DNA from 2 places in the Priestia sp. 10L35 genome. Region 2 is predicted to be linked to the other one. Evidence: a T-box and tRNA genes for the amino acid it is inferred to sense, from the RefSeq annotation. Region 2 holds a T-box; the other holds one or more tRNA genes.
What was found. A T-box is a leader RNA that pairs with one kind of tRNA and senses whether it is charged. The one in region 2 lies ahead of thrS (threonine--tRNA ligase), so its partner is inferred to be a tRNA-Thr.
Positions count from the first base shown of each region.

Region 1: it encodes a tRNA-Thr, which carries the amino acid that the T-box ahead of thrS (threonine--tRNA ligase) is inferred to sense. The anticodon was not compared.

Region 1 is NZ_JBFTKA010000001.1:959,008-966,859, forward strand. It holds gene AC1DEF_RS04890 (carbohydrate ABC transporter permease) at 1-339, shown strand, start outside; gene AC1DEF_RS04895 (carbohydrate ABC transporter permease) at 355-1,176, shown strand; gene AC1DEF_RS04900 (hypothetical protein) at 1,304-1,438, shown strand; gene AC1DEF_RS04905 (TetR/AcrR family transcriptional regulator) at 1,517-2,419, opposite strand; gene AC1DEF_RS04910 (DHA2 family efflux MFS transporter permease subunit) at 2,685-4,208, shown strand; gene AC1DEF_RS04915 (aromatic ring-hydroxylating oxygenase subunit alpha) at 4,243-5,295, opposite strand; tRNA gene AC1DEF_RS04920 (tRNA-Thr) at 5,506-5,578, shown strand; gene AC1DEF_RS04925 (ABC transporter ATP-binding protein) at 5,844-6,794, shown strand; gene AC1DEF_RS04930 (ABC transporter permease/substrate-binding protein) at 6,794-7,852, shown strand, end outside.
Region 2 is NZ_JBFTKA010000002.1:380,386-388,237, forward strand. It holds gene AC1DEF_RS07930 (MMPL family transporter) at 1-187, opposite strand, end outside; gene AC1DEF_RS07935 (MarR family winged helix-turn-helix transcriptional regulator) at 184-645, opposite strand; gene AC1DEF_RS07940 (MFS transporter) at 902-2,110, shown strand; gene AC1DEF_RS07945 (amino acid permease) at 2,175-3,575, opposite strand; gene AC1DEF_RS07950 (hypothetical protein) at 3,960-4,166, shown strand; gene thrS (threonine--tRNA ligase) at 4,338-5,555, opposite strand; T-box leader at 5,609-5,837, opposite strand; T-box leader at 5,877-6,103, opposite strand; gene AC1DEF_RS07960 (sulfatase family protein) at 6,507-7,852, opposite strand, start outside.

The sequences.
Region 1 (7,852 bases), on a different contig from region 2:
CCCGATTCGCTGTATGAAGCAGCTCAGTTAGACGGTGCTAATGTGTTTCAACGATTTTGGCATATTACAGTTCCGAATCTGCGTCCGGTTACATCTTTCGTGGTGATCATGGGACTAATTGGTACGTTTCAGCTGTTTGATCAATCGTTTATTTTTTCAGGAGGTTCAGGGGGACCTAATAACTCGACTCTAACTGTTGTTCTTCTTATTTATCAATATGCATTTAAAAATTTAGGAACCATGGGATATGCTGCAGCACTAGCCTTTATGTTGGCGCTCGTGATTTTGGTGGCAACGGTTATTCAGCGAAAGTTTTCAAAAGAAGAAAGTATGTACTAAGGGGGGAAGAAAAAGATGAAGAAAAAAACGGGGGTCCTCATTTTATATGCTATTTTAAGCATATACGCACTGATTACGCTAATTCCATTTATTTGGGCGCTGTCAGCTTCTTTTAAAACGCTTGAAGAAATTGTGTCAGGTACGGTGAACTTTATTCCAAAACACTTCACGCTAGACAACTATAAACAAATTTTTGTGGAACAAAAGCTGTTCCCGCGCTGGATGTTTAATAGCTTATTTATTGCTGTAGTAGGAACAGCACTGAATTTGCTATTTAACTCAATGGCTGGTTATGCCCTTGCACGCCTCAGTTTCCCGGGAAAGAAAAGTTTGTTTATTATTATTTTAGCTGTGCTTATGATTCCTGGACAAGTAACCATGATCCCTAATTTTTTAATTTTGAAAGAGTTAGGCTGGTTAAATACCTATCAGGGAATGATTGTACCCGGAATGGTGAATGCGACATTTATATTTATGATGCGTCAATTTTTTATTAATTTCCCAAAAGAGCTTGAAGAAGCAGCGGAGTTGGATGGGTTATCAAAGTTTGGAACATTCTTTAAAATAGTCCTTCCACTTGCAAAACCTGCCCTAGCAGCACAAACGATTTTTGTATTTATGGGATTTTGGAATGATTTTATGAAGCCTTTAATTGTGATGTCTGATGAAAATATGTTTACATTAACTTTAGGGCTCAACACATTTAAAGGTCAGTACATCAGTTATTGGAACTATATTATGGCAGCTTCCATGGTTTTTACACTTCCCATTTTACTCATTTATGCGTTTTTTAATAAATATTTTATTAAAGGAATCTCGTTTACTGGAGGAAAATAAAAAAGAGGCTGGGATAAAAATATTTTAGTTAGAATTATAAACGAACGATTAATTTAAAAATATTAATCGTTCGTTTTTTTGGTATTATGATGAACGTGAATTTCATAAGTTTAGTCGCTTTTAGCGGTTGATGAAAAGGCAAGGCGAAGACTCCTGCGGGAAAAGCGGCACAGGTGAGAGCCCTCAGGAGTGTACGCGACGAGGAGGCTCACCGGCCGCCCGCGGAAAGCGAAGTCTTGTACGGAAATCAACAGCGGTGTAACAAGTAACTTATACTAACTCCTTTATTCAATTTATTCGTCTGTAAATTGTATGGATTTAGTTATGTTTTAACCTCTTTTTAATGACGTTCACTCACATACTGATCAATCATCGTTTGCAGTTCCTCTAGGGTCGTTTTACCGTTGTTAACAGACAGCTGCTTTAACGATTGAAGGGCACTATCTACAACAAACTTCCGGGGATTTGACTGTTTAAACAGCTCTTCTTCAATAAAACTAATAAGCTCTGTGCATTTTTGACGTTCGAATTCATCAGTAAATTGTTTGTGAACCTGTTTTTTTAAATCGATAAGTGCTGCAGAAATGTCCTGTTCTATTTGATTTTTAGTATTTGGGCAAGATGGAAGCCATTCTTTAATCGTTTGCGGATCGAGCAAAATGTCTCCTGAATTTGCTACTTCGTCTACAAGAGGAAGCAGGCGCTTGACACTGTAGCTTATGATCTCATGGGGGTCAGTATTTGTGCCGTTAACCATAAAATTATAGTGAAAGTTGCGATGAAGCATGCCAAGAAACATAATTGCACAATCTAGCAGGTACGGTTTCTTTTCTTGTCCAAATAAATCAATGAACCGCTTGTAAACCCAGTTTACTTCAACAAACTGGGTTTTTTTTATGTATGCTTTTAAATCAGGATCATTGGAAACAAATACTTCTTCAAGTAATGTGAAAAATTTATGTTTATGATGGTTTTTCATCTGTGCATCAATCTGTTTAACAAATACATCTACATCGGTCAGGCTTTTACCAACCAGCAGCTGATTTCGCTCTTGTTCAATTGTTGTATGAAGCCAGGTAAAAACAGCGATTAATAATTCATTTTTTGAAGAAAAATAGTTGTAGAATGTTCCTTTTGAAATGCCGCTATAATCAATGATGTCTTGAATAGATGTAGCTTGAAATCCTTTTTCAACGAAGAGATGGTGTGCATTTTTTACAACTTGCTGTTTTCGGTTATTCATTATTATCACCTAAATATAAAATTAGACTCATGGTCCAACTTTATGATACATGATTTAAAGCGTTTACACAAATGTTCTTTTCAAAAAAATAGACGATATCACGACAATGCATTGATATAAAAGGATTATAGGACTGAAAAAGTCGATAAAATAAAGAACATGAACGCAAGATTTTTCACTTGCATAAATTGAACTCACAGTATAATATACTCTATGTAGAACATGTGTCTAAAAAAATGAACTTAAAGTATAAGGAGGTACAATAATGAGTGAATCGATAAATCAAATTGAAAAGCCCCCTTATGGCATAATTGCTATTTTGTTAATTGGCGCTTTTATCTCATTGTTGAATGAAACGTTATTAAATGTGGCGCTTCCGTCTATTATGAAAGACTTAGATGTGACAACGTCAACTGTCCAGTGGCTTTCTACTGGTTATATGTTAGTGAATGGTATTATGATTCCAACTACCGCTTTTTTAATTCAGCGCTATTCTGTCAGAGGCTTATTTTTAACGGCTATGACTTTATTTACAGCGGGAACAATACTTGCGGGTGCTTCGCCCGTATTTTCGGTCTTGTTAACCGCTCGTATTATTCAAGCATCAGGCGCAGCCATCATGATGCCGCTTTTAATGAACGTATTGCTCACAAGTTTTCCGTTAGAAAAACGCGGAGCTGCGATGGGAATTTTCGGTTTAGTTATGATTTTTGCTCCGGCAATTGGTCCTACCTTATCAGGATGGCTAATTGAACACTATGAGTGGAGAATGCTGTTCCACCTTGTTACGCCAATCGCGGCAATTGTATTAATAGGCGCTTTCTTCCTATTAAAAGACAAAAAAGAAAAAGTGGAAATCAATTTGGATTTCCTATCGCTTGTGTTATCTACAATTGGATTTGGGGGACTTCTATACGGATTTAGCTCAGCAGGGGATAAAGGCTGGGATTCTGTGGAAGTATACGGCACCATTATCGTAGGAGCCGTGGCGCTGATTTTATTTATTACGCGTCAGTTCAAGCTTAAAACACCTATGCTTGAATTCCGCATTTTTAAATATCCAATGTTTGCTTTATCATCAACGATTTCAATGGTGATTACAATGGCATTATTCTCAGCCATGCTGCTAATGCCAATTTATGTTCAAACAGTACGAGGCATTTCTCCGCTTCACTCAGGATTACTAATGCTTCCGGGTGCGCTACTCATGGGTGTAATGTCTCCGATTACCGGAAAATTATTTGATAAATTCGGAGCGCGTGCACTGGCTGTAACGGGTCTAACGATTACAGCCGTTACGACGTATTTCTTCAGTAACTTAGAGCTTGATACGACATATACAACGCTCATTACGCTTTACACGCTTCGCATGTTCGGAATGTCTATGGTGATGATGCCGGTTATGACAAACGGATTAAATCAGCTGCCGCAGCGCTTTAATCCTCATGGTACTGCGATGAATAACACGCTTCAACAAGTATCGGGAGCTATTGGTTCGGCTCTTTTAGTAACGGTGATGTCAAATCGTACAGCTACGCATGCAAAAGAGCTTGCTCAAGATGCAATGAGCGGAGCAGGAGCAGCGAATGCAACGGCAGCCGGGGCAGCTCAAATGAAAGAACAAATTGGGATGCAGGCAATGGTACAAGGAATTAACGATGCGTTTGCCGTCTCAGTAGTACTAGTGGTGGTTGCTTTAATTCTTTCATTGTTTATGAAACGCGCCACGCCGGCAAGTGAAGATGAAGTGATAAAGGAAAAAGCAGGACGCGAGCAGTTTGCTAAATAAAAAAGAAATCCCCGCTGAAACAGCGGGGATTTCTTTAGCTTGTATATCTAAAGCTTAAGCCCATTTTCTTTAATAATTTCCGGTAGCCGATGGACGTTTGATCAGCCATAATATGCGCTTCCATCTGCAGGTCTAAAGGCAAGTCTTCAGGCTTTTGGTTTTCAACCATTTCACGGTCTTCGTCAAAGACGCGAAGGTTAAAGTCATACACACCTTCAACGGGAGAATCTTTGTCAAAGTTTCGAGCGATTGGTGCGAATAAACGTGTTTCGCGGGCTGAAATAGGAGAGACTGCATTCATAATCCACAGTTCTGCGCCTTCTGGGAAGTATACTTTTAGCGTAGCTGTAAACGGCGGATAAACATCAAAGACGCGAAGCCATTTAAAATCAGGTGGATTTAAATGCTGCTGTTCTTTGGAATAATTGCTCACGGTGCTCGTATATTCTACATGAAGCCCATACTCTGTATCGCTTACTTTATATTTAGGCACAAAGGCGTTGTTTCGATCACCAAATGTGTCCGTGTGAACCCAAGCAAAATGAGCTACGTCTAAAAAGCCTTCCATTTGACGACCGGCCGAACCCATGATATCAAAGCTCGGACAAACAATTTGCTGAAAATCAGGGTCCTCCCACGCATCGAAGTAAGGCAGGTTATCTTGTTCTCCTGTCAGGGAAGTCCACACTAATCCAAATCGTTCAATAACTGGATAGACGGCCATACACAAGCGGGGAGAAATATTGGCATCAGGGTGAGCTGGAATCGACGTGCATGCACCGTCCGTTGCATAGCGGAAGCCGTGGTAAGGACAGACAATTTCATCATCTTCCACCCAGCCCATGCTAAGAGGGGTGCCTCGGTGAACGCATAAATCACGAGCCGCCACTACTTTGTGTGTGGTACGGTATAGAACTAGATTTACATCTAGCAGTTTTACGGACGTTGGTTTCTCTGTTACATCACTGCAGCGTGCGACGGGGTACCAATACTTAGCGAGCGTCGTCCAATCTTCCAGGCTGAACGTGCAGTCTCTTGGGTAGGGAGTTGCCGTTTTTGATTTGGTCATGGTTGGTTGTTGTTCCATCTATTTTCTTCCCTTCTTTTGTAAGCTCTTTTACTAAGGGTAATATAAAAAAAGAAAATTCACACAATTTATGTAAGGAGTTCTAACATGAAATATGGAACTTTGTAAAAAGTGCGAATTTCAGAAGACGTAAATTAGAGAATATACCAATAAAAAAATTTAAAAAAGCGCTTCCTAAATGAATTTAAACGTGATATAATTTTCCAAGACGCTGGTGTAGCTCAGTAGGTAGAGCACTTGCATGGTAAGCAAGAGGTCGCAGGTTCGATCCCTGTCGCTAGCATACTAAAAAACCTTCTTTCTTGTTGAAAGAAGGTTTTTTTATTTGTGTCGGCTTTAAAATTATTCTCCGAATTATTCTTTCCCTTCTTGTGAAAACTTTAACAGTTTGATAGCCTTATTAGGAGGTTTTGAGAAAATATGTGTATCTTTTCCCCTGTGTCTTATGAATCATATTTAGAAATATTCTTAAAAGAATGTTTATTGTCTCTAAATATTGGGTACACGAAACTAGGGGTTAAATTTCAACAGGGAGTGTGAACGATAATTTGATTACGTTTAAGAATGTGTCAAAGCAATATCCAGACGGTACGACCGCCGTGAAAAATATTAATCTAGAAATTAAAGAAGGAGAGTTTTTCGTTTTAATTGGTCCGAGTGGGTGTGGGAAAACAACCACTTTAAAAATGATTAACCGTCTTCATGATATTACCGAAGGAGAACTATACATAAAAGATAAGCTCGTATCGGACCACAACATACATGAGCTACGCTGGAACATTGGTTATGTTCTGCAGCAGATTGCTCTTTTTCCTCATATGACCATCGCTGAAAATATAGCCATTGTACCCGAGATGAAGCATTGGAAGAAAAACAAAATCAAAACGCGCATTGATGAACTGCTTACCTTGGTAGGACTAGACCCAAAGCAGTATCGAAACCGAAAGCCGTCTGAGCTCTCAGGTGGCCAGCAGCAACGTGTAGGTGTAGCACGTGCCCTCGCAGCTGATCCCCCCGTTATTTTAATGGACGAACCCTTTAGTGCCCTCGATCCGTTAAGCCGCGAACAGCTTCAGCAAGATGTTATTAGCTTAAAAGAAAAAATCAAAAAAACATTTGTGTTTGTTACGCACGATATGAGCGAAGCGATGACGCTTGGAGATCGTATCTGCCTCATGAAAGATGGGGAAATTGTTCAAGTTGGAACCCCGGAGGAATTCATCCAAAAGCCTAAAAATGAATTTGTAAAAACATTTATTGGAAATCAAGGCAATGCTTTATTTGAGACATTGGATATGTTTGTCAAAGAAAGTGAACAGCCAGACGTAGAACCTACTGAAGAGTTAGCTTCAACCGCCACTGTTCAGCAGGCAATGGACGCCCTTTACGACCATGAAGCAATAGCCGTGAAAAAAGGGAGCAAACGTATTGGCGTTGTAACGCGCAAAACTCTATTAGCGTTTCTTTCTGATAAAACGAAAGAAGGAGGAACGCTGTAATGAATGCACTAAGCACATTATTAGATCAACGAGGAGATGCACTGTTTCAAGCTCTTCTTGAACACATTCAAATTTCAGTACTGGCTCTTGTTATCGCCGTATTAATTTCAGTGCCGCTCGGACTGTACTTAACGAGGCATGACCGCATTGCTGAACCAATCATTGGCGTAACAGCCGTACTGCAAACCATTCCTTCACTCGCTTTATTAGGATTACTGATTCCTCTTGTCGGAATTGGAACCTTTCCCGCGGTTATTGCACTGTTTTTATATTCGCTTCTTCCTATTGTACGAAATACATATACCGGAATTAAAGAAGTGGACCCATCTTTAATTGAAGCATCCAAAGCCATGGGGATGAACTCGTGGAGACGATTAATTAAAGTAGAACTTCCTCTAGCACTTCCTGTCATTATGGCCGGAATTCGCACAGCGATGGTACTCATTATTGGCACAGCGACAATCGTTGCTCTTATCGGAGCGGGCGGACTCGGAAGCTTAATTTTGCTTGGTATTGACCGAAGCGATAATAGTTTGATTTTATTAGGAGCCATTCCAGCAGCATTATTAGCGCTTATTTTTGATGGAATTCTGCGAACGATTGAACACTCAGCTAAAAAAGGGTCCAAAAAACGCTCGTTTATTATGATCATCGTATTAATACTTATTCTTGTTTCTCCGTTTGCAGCGATGAGCGCAACAAAACCAGACCTTGTTATCGGAGGGAAAATTGGTGCAGAACAAGACATTTTAATTAATATGTACAAAGAATTAATTGAAGATCAAACCGATATGAAAGTAAATCTTCGTTCGTCGCTTGGGAAAACGGTATTTGTATTTGAGGCTCTGCGTAACAAGGAAATTGATTTGTACCCTGAATATACGGGTACAGCCATTGTGACGCATCTAAAGGAACAGCCGGACAGCAAAGATGAAACAGAGGTGTACAAGCAGGCAAAAGAAGGATTTCAAAAGAAATTCGGCCTTGTCTATTTAGATCCAATGAAGTTTAATAATACGTACACATTAACCGTAACAAAGGAATTTGCCAAAGAAAAT
Region 2 (7,852 bases):
TATTACTATCTTCTCCAGCATTTTTTAGAATTTGGCTGGCTCTAGATGAAACGGCATCGTCAGGAAGCTGAGACTGTCCTTTTTCACTTGCGAGCTTTGTTAAATTTGGTGACGTTAGCATCAATATAACCGTTAAAGCTAAAATAAAGGCCGCAATCACCCATTTAAATTTCACAATAAATTTCATTCTTTGCTTTCCCCTTTTGTAGTTAACTTTTCTTTTGCCATTGTAAGAATTTCAATAAATGTATCTATTTTTTCTTCTTCTACATCATCAAACAAATTCTCAATGATACTAAAACACGCGGCATTTCCGTCATTTATTACCTTTTCTCCTTCAGCCGTAATCTTAATAAGCTTAGAACGTTTATCGCTCTCTAGTTCATTAGTGTCCCACTCCACAAGCCCTTTTTCGAGCAGTTTTTTAATTCGATTCGAAATGGCACTTTTATGGACACCTTGCAAGACAGCAAGACTGCCTGGTGAAGATGGACCTTTAATCATTAAACTATTTAACAAATCAAACTGCTGCCTTGAGACATGTTCGAAGAGGTTATGGCTTATCTCTCTGTGAATTACTTCTGTTCCTACAAACAGCACTTCTTCAAAAAGTTCTACAGCTTGATATAACTTGCTTTTCGTCACTTCTTTTCCTCCTTTGCACATTTAGTTTATAGGTATAAACTATTCAACTTTAAAAATTAGTTTATAGGACTAAACTTTATTCTGTCAATAAATTTATGTCTGACTGTCTTCATATATGATAAAGATAAATGGAATTCGAAAAGATACCGCTTACATCAGCTTTTTTGGTTGTCAAAGCTCAATCACTTAAGTATTATTAGTAATTGACTTCTTTTCAAGGAGATATAAATTTTATACACAGAAAGGGTGATCACACATGAACACAATGCATGCTAATGAGCAGGTCAGTAAGAAAGATTCCTTTCCAATTGCTCTCATCTCGTTAACTCTTGGAGCTTTTGCTATTGGAATGACGGAATTTGTTATTATGGGGATACTGCCTAACGTTGCGGAAGATCTTCATGTTAGCATTTCGACTGCTGGCCAGCTCATTACAAGCTATGCTTTAGGAGTAGCAATCGGCGCGCCAATTTTAACTATTTTTACTCATCGACTTCCTCAAAAGCTTCTGCTTTGTTTACTCATGCTTTTATTTATTCTCGGAAATGCAATTGCTATCATTGCACCCAACTATGGAATTTTGATGGGAGCTCGTTTAGTTACGGCATTATGTCACGGTACGTTCTTTGGAGTAGGCGCTGTTATTGCTTCACGGCTCGTGCAGCCGCATAAGCGAGCAAGTGCTGTCGCAACGATGATGGCAGGTTTAACTATTGCAAATATCATCGGTGTTCCTGTAGGAACATTTATTGGTCAACACTTAGGTTGGAGAGCTTCGTTTGGAGCTATTACGATCATGGGGATTATTGCATTTATCGGTATTATTCTGTTTATCCCAAAGCTTGGTCAAGACAAATTAACAGGTCTAAAACAGCAGTTTGCTACTTTTACCCAACCAAAACTTCTTGTAATGCTTCTTTTAAGCGCAATAGGATGCGGTAGTTTATTTACTGTGTTTACGTACATTACACCGCTTCTTGAAGACGTTACAGGAGTAAGTGAACACAGCGTTACGTGGATACTTGTATTATACGGATGTGGCGTTACGCTTGGAAACGTTGTTGGAGGCAAGCTTGCAGACTGGAAGCTAATGCCTTCGGTTGTAGGTATATTTGCTTTTCTTTGTATTGTGCTGACTATTTTTACGTTTACTGTTAAAAGCCCAGCAGCAGCTATTATCACGCTGTTTTTCTGGGGAGCAGCAGCTTTTGCTGTAATGCCTGGTATTCAAGTGAAGATTATGAACTTAGCACAGGAAGCACCTGCTTTAGCTTCTACTTCGAATCACTCATTTGCTAACTTAGGAAATGCTTTTGGCGCCTTTTTCGGAGGCGTGATTATTAACCATATGGGACTTACTTCACTTCCTTGGGTTGGCGCCATTTTTGTAGGAACGGCTTTTGTTATTAGCACTTGTCTGTTTATTGTGGAAACACGCAAAAAACATAGTGAACAATCGTCCTAACTGTCTAACAACTGAACAACAAGCAAAAAAGAGCCTTTCTTAGATGAAAGGCCCTTTTTTGCTTTTAACTTGCTTTTTTCATTTCTTTACTTGTTAATCGACTGTGTTTACGAGAGTAACCTATATATACAAATATACCAAGCACAATCCATATGCTAAAATACAGCCATGTTGTTTTAGGAAGATTAATCATTAAAAATAAACAAGATAATACGGATAAAATTGGTAAAACCGGGACAAACGGCATTGTAAATCCACGTTTTAAAGTTGGGTGCGTTTTACGTAAGATGATAATGCTGACGCCCACCATGCCGAAAGTTAAAAGAGCTCCGATATTTGCTAAATTCGCAAGTTCTTTTAGATCAATAAACCCTGAAATTAACGCTCCGATAATCCCTACTAGCCAAGTGGAAAGAGTCGGAACTCCCGTTTTCTCATTTGTTTTAGCAAATGCTTTTGGTAGCAAGCCGTCGCGGCTCATTGAGAATAAAATGCGTGTTGCTGCATAAATGTAGGCAAAGATAACAGCCATAATTCCAATGACAGCTCCTGCAGCAATAACTCCTGCCACTGCATTTTGTCCTACTGAATGAAGAACATAGGCCATTGCTTCTGGAACATTCAGTTCCTTGTAAGAAACAACTCCTGTCATAACAAGGCATACTGCTACATAAATAATCGTGCAGATCACAAGTGAACTAATAATTCCAATTGGCAAATTGCGCTGTGGATTCTTTACTTCTTCTGCTGATGTAGATAAGGCATCAAAACCTAAGAAAGCAAAAAATACGGCCGCGCCCCCTGTCACAACACCTTCAATTCCATAAGGCATAAAAGGTGTCCAATTAGACGGTTTTACATAAAAAGCTCCTACAATAATAAAAAGAAGGATAATAAACAATTTAACAAGCACCATAAAGTTATTCACTTTTTTACTTTCTTTTGTTCCTCTTGAAAGCAGCCATGTAATAAGAAGCGTAATACAAATAGCAGGAAGGTTCACTAGACCTCCATTTGCAGGGATCGTAATCAATTCTTTTGGCAGCGAAAAACCAAAGCCTTCTAAAAAGTTGTTAAAATAAGAAGACCATCCGTTTGCTACTGCTGACATTGTTAACAAATAGACAGAAAGCAACGTCCATCCCATTAAGTGCGCTACCACTTCGCCGATGGTTGCATATGTATAGGTGTAAACGCTCCCAGATACAGGTATAGTTGAAGCAAATTCCGCATAGCACAGCGCTGCAAAACCGCATACAATAGACGCCAATATAAAAGAAAAAATAACGGCTGGTCCAGCATCGTTAGCAGCTACTAAGCCTGTTAATACTAAAACCCCCGTTCCGATTACGGCTCCAATACCAAGAAGAGTCAAATCGAATGCTCCTAATGTTTTGACTAGAGATTTGTTTTGACTTTGTTCTAATAATTGCTCGATTGACTTCTTTTTAAATAGTTTTCCCATTGCACTCTCTCCTCTCTGTTGCCACTCATCCATTAAAAACTTGAAAATAACGTTTTTCCCCATTTGGCTGCGCGTTTTCACTTCAGATACAGAAGTAATTATATAGAAATAATTACTAACTTGTCTATTAGTATACTAATATCATTATATATATTTCAAGAGTTTTTGTAAGCGATTTCTTATCGTTGCTCTATTTTGGATTTATAAACTAAATAAAGAGGTTATCATTGTGCTTATGTATAATAAATTTGAATAAAAATAATATTCTAAAAAATTACTTTATATGTTTTTAGATAACTTTTTTACTAACTATCTTCAGATATAAATTCCTGACATAGAGATTATTTACAGAACGATGAATGTTTTATCTTACCGGGTGTTATAATGATGAAAACTGAAGTGTATGAAGGGCGGAGAAAGATGATTAACTTACTTATTGGCTGTATTTTACTAGCATTAGGAGTATACTTTATGTTTAAATTTCTTTTTTACTCTCCTTCTAAAAAGAAGCGAGATCAGCAAAACATGAACAAACCATCAGGTGAGGCTTCAGCTTCATCCCGTACAAACGATTCGAATGGAATAAGATAAATTTTTTTATAAAATACCGGCGTTTGTCTAAGGCAAAAGTTATACTGCTGATATATATTATCTTATACCCTTCTAGTTCAATATTCCCTTCATTTTGGTGTGAGACAAAATGAAGGGAATCAATACCCGACTTAAAAAATCAGATTTTTCTATTTAGTAAGGTAAATAGCTTCAACAAACTCTGTTTGAATTCTTTTCTTTATTCAAGTGTACAGCTGCCTCTTCCACACTTACTGTTCCTATATTTTTCTTCCCGTGCTTTCGCATAGCAAGCGATTCATTTTCCACTTCTTTATCTCCTATCACAGCCCTATAAGGAACTTTCAGCATTTCTGCTTCTCGAATTTTCAGCCCTATTTTTTCAATGCGATCGTCTACTTCAACACGATACCCTTTTAACTCAAGCTCGTGTTTCACTTTATATGCATATTCCACGTGCGGCGGTGCAATAGGCAATAGTTTGAGTTGAACAGGAGCTAACCAAAGAGGAAATTGGCCTTCGTAATGTTCAATCAAGATGGCCATAAATCGCTCAACGGAACCGTATATAGCGCGGTGAATCATTACGGGACGATGAGGTTTATTGTCTTCTCCAATATACATACAGTCAAACTTCTCCGGCATTAAGAAATCAAGCTGAACTGTTCCACACTGCCAGCTTCGACCTAAGGAATCTAAAATATGAAAATCGATTTTCGGCCCATAAAAAGCTCCGTCTCCTTCATTCACCTGATAGTCTAAGCCTTTTTCACTTAACACAGATTGAAGCGACTTTTCTGCTTGGTTCCATGTTTCAATATCTCCCATGAATTTTTCAGGTCGTGTGGATAGCTCCACTTTGTAATCGAAGCCAAAATGTGAGTAAAAGTCATGGATAAACGCTAGAATGCGGCTAATCTCAGCTTCAATCTGACTGAGTTCTACGAATAAATGAGCGTCGTCCTGTGTAAATGAACGGACTCTTAGCAATCCGTTTAAAGACCCAGAAAGCTCGTGACGATGAACTAATCCAAGCTCTGCGTATCGAATCGGAAGTTCTCGGTAGCTTCTTCGTTTGCTGTTAAACAATAAAATGGCTCCCGGACAATTCATCGGTTTAATCGCATAGTTTTGTTTGTCAACATTTGAAAAATACATATTCTCATGATAGTGCTCCCAGTGCCCTGATTGTTCCCAGAGCTCCTGTTTCATCATGATGGGTGTTTTTATTTCTTGATAGCCTGCTTTATAATGCTTTTGTTTCCAGTAATTTTCTAACTCATTTCGAATAATCATTCCGTTAGGTAAGAAAAATGGCATACCAGGAGCTTCTTCCATCGACATAAACAGCTCCAGTTCTTGACCTAACTTTTGATGATTTCGCTTTTCTGCTTCCACTTGTTTTGACATGTTCATTCCTCCAATATGTTTTTATTCAACAAAAAAACCGCACTCATCCCTAGTAAAGGGACGAATGCGGCCGTGGTACCACCCTAATTCCGTAAAATACTCATACGTATTTTACGCTTAAAAAGATAACGGTTTTACCGGTTGCGGTTTCAGTGTATACACATTCCCCGCCGCAGCTCCAAGGTGGTAAATTCATTTTGTTTTCTAAGGGTTCTCAGCCAGTGACCCTATTCTCTGTAAAGAAAATCCAAAAATGATTCATGTCCTTTTCATTGCTTGTATATTCATTTTTTCTACATAAAAAGCCGCACTCATCCCTAGTGAAGGGACGAATGCGGCCGTGGTACCACCCTAATTCCGTAAAATACCTATACGTATTTTACGCTCAAAAAAGATAACGGTTTTACCGATTGCAGTTTCAGTTATGCACGTTCCCTGCAATAGCTCTAAGGTGGTAAATCAGATGATTTCTTAAGGGCTCTCAGCCAGTGACCCTATTCTCTGCGAAGAAAACAGCATCTAATTCATGTCCTTTTCATTGCCAAATACTGTTTATTAGTTGTTAAAAGCGATTATAGTGTATAAATTTAACAAAAGTCAAGAAGTAATTTTTTATTTTTTTATGGTATAGAATTACTTTATGCTTGAATTTTTGAAAAGTTACTTAAGAATATACGGACTTAAAAAGTTTTTTATTATATTATTAACGAATACATTCCATTCTTATTTTTGCTCTTTATTTTCACAGCAATAAAGAGCAAAAATAAGATACCATAAGTCCTTATTTGTTTTATCTAAGCGGTATTAACGAAGTTAAACCCAATACTATTCCAAATCAGAACAAGTAACCTAACACAAGCATCATCAGGTTTTCAATTTATATACTAAAATATTAAATACACCTTTTTCTGCTCACGCAAATATCTGACTTGAATCCATAGAAACTATTTTTTATCTATCTTTAGACAAAAGCTCATCATGCATGCTTCCACTTTGCGGAAAAATCCGTTTTTTCCTGACTTGTTCTTTAAGAATAACGTCAAGCTGCCGCTGAATTTTCCTTGTTTCATTTGTCGAAAAATACGGGTGAGCCAGATTTACTGTTTCTAACGGATCCTTGGTCAAATTGTACATTTCAATTTGATCAGGAACACGGGTTGTTTTAAGGGTAGTAAAACTCACAGGGTAACCTTCATATTGCTCTCCGTGAATGAATTCATCTTTTTCGTCATCTGCTGACCAAAATTGCAGATTATCATGATAGCGAGCGTATTTCCAAATTTCCTTTCCTGCCGCTGACGAAAACTCGACAATGACCGCTTGAATGTGATTAGGCTGAACAACTGACGGGTAGCTTTCTCCTAAAAAATTTGTTTGGTGAAGTCCTTTTGTCGGGTCATCATCCGTCATGAAGAAAATCGCTGTTTCCTCTTGCTCAGCACACGTTTCTCCTCGAAGTATACCTGACAGGTCTCGCCCAACAAATGGATGTACTTCCGTATGACTTTTTTGTAATTGCTTTTGAATAGCGGAAGCATCTATATTAGCTAAACTAAGCATTGTCGGGATCAAGTCAAGGTGACTAGTCAGTGTGTCTGTACGTTGATAACTAGGAAACAAACGCTTGTTATGAATGAGAAGCGGAACGTGAATAGATTCTTCATACATGTTGTACCATTTTTGATGTAGTCCCCCGTGAGCTCCAAGCAAATCACCGTGATCAGACGTAAAAATAATAATTGTATTTTCATAGAACGAAGATTGTTCCATGGTCCGAAGAACTTTTAAAATTTGTTTATCAACATTTTTTTGCAGCTGATAATACAAGCGCCGGTAGAAGCTAGAATTTGGGGTTGGCTGCAGCGCTTTTGGATAGATGTATTTATAGCTGCTTTGAGCGCTAGGCTTTGTTTGTAAAGGTTCTCTAATGGTAGGTGGCGGATCGATGTTTGGAATCGTCTCATCAATAGAAAACTGAAACATAGGAAGGTGTTTGGTAATCGCTCCGAACAGCGCAATGTCATGCGGGTTCACAAATGAAGCTACCATGAGCCAAGGCTGCGCAGGCGCTTGATGTTCTAATCGTTGAATAAGCTCTATGATTTCCTCTGCATATATTTCGTCTCGTCCGCTCACTCCAACGGCCGCAGATGAACCGGAATTGTGCGGATTTCTCCCTTCCGGTTCCGGACCAATCCACCCTGAAAAACCAAACTTTTCAAGCTTATTAGCCCGTTGATAAAGGCCTTCTTTCTCTGGATCCGGTATTCCTGTTTGCATCTGATAGCTAGAAAAAA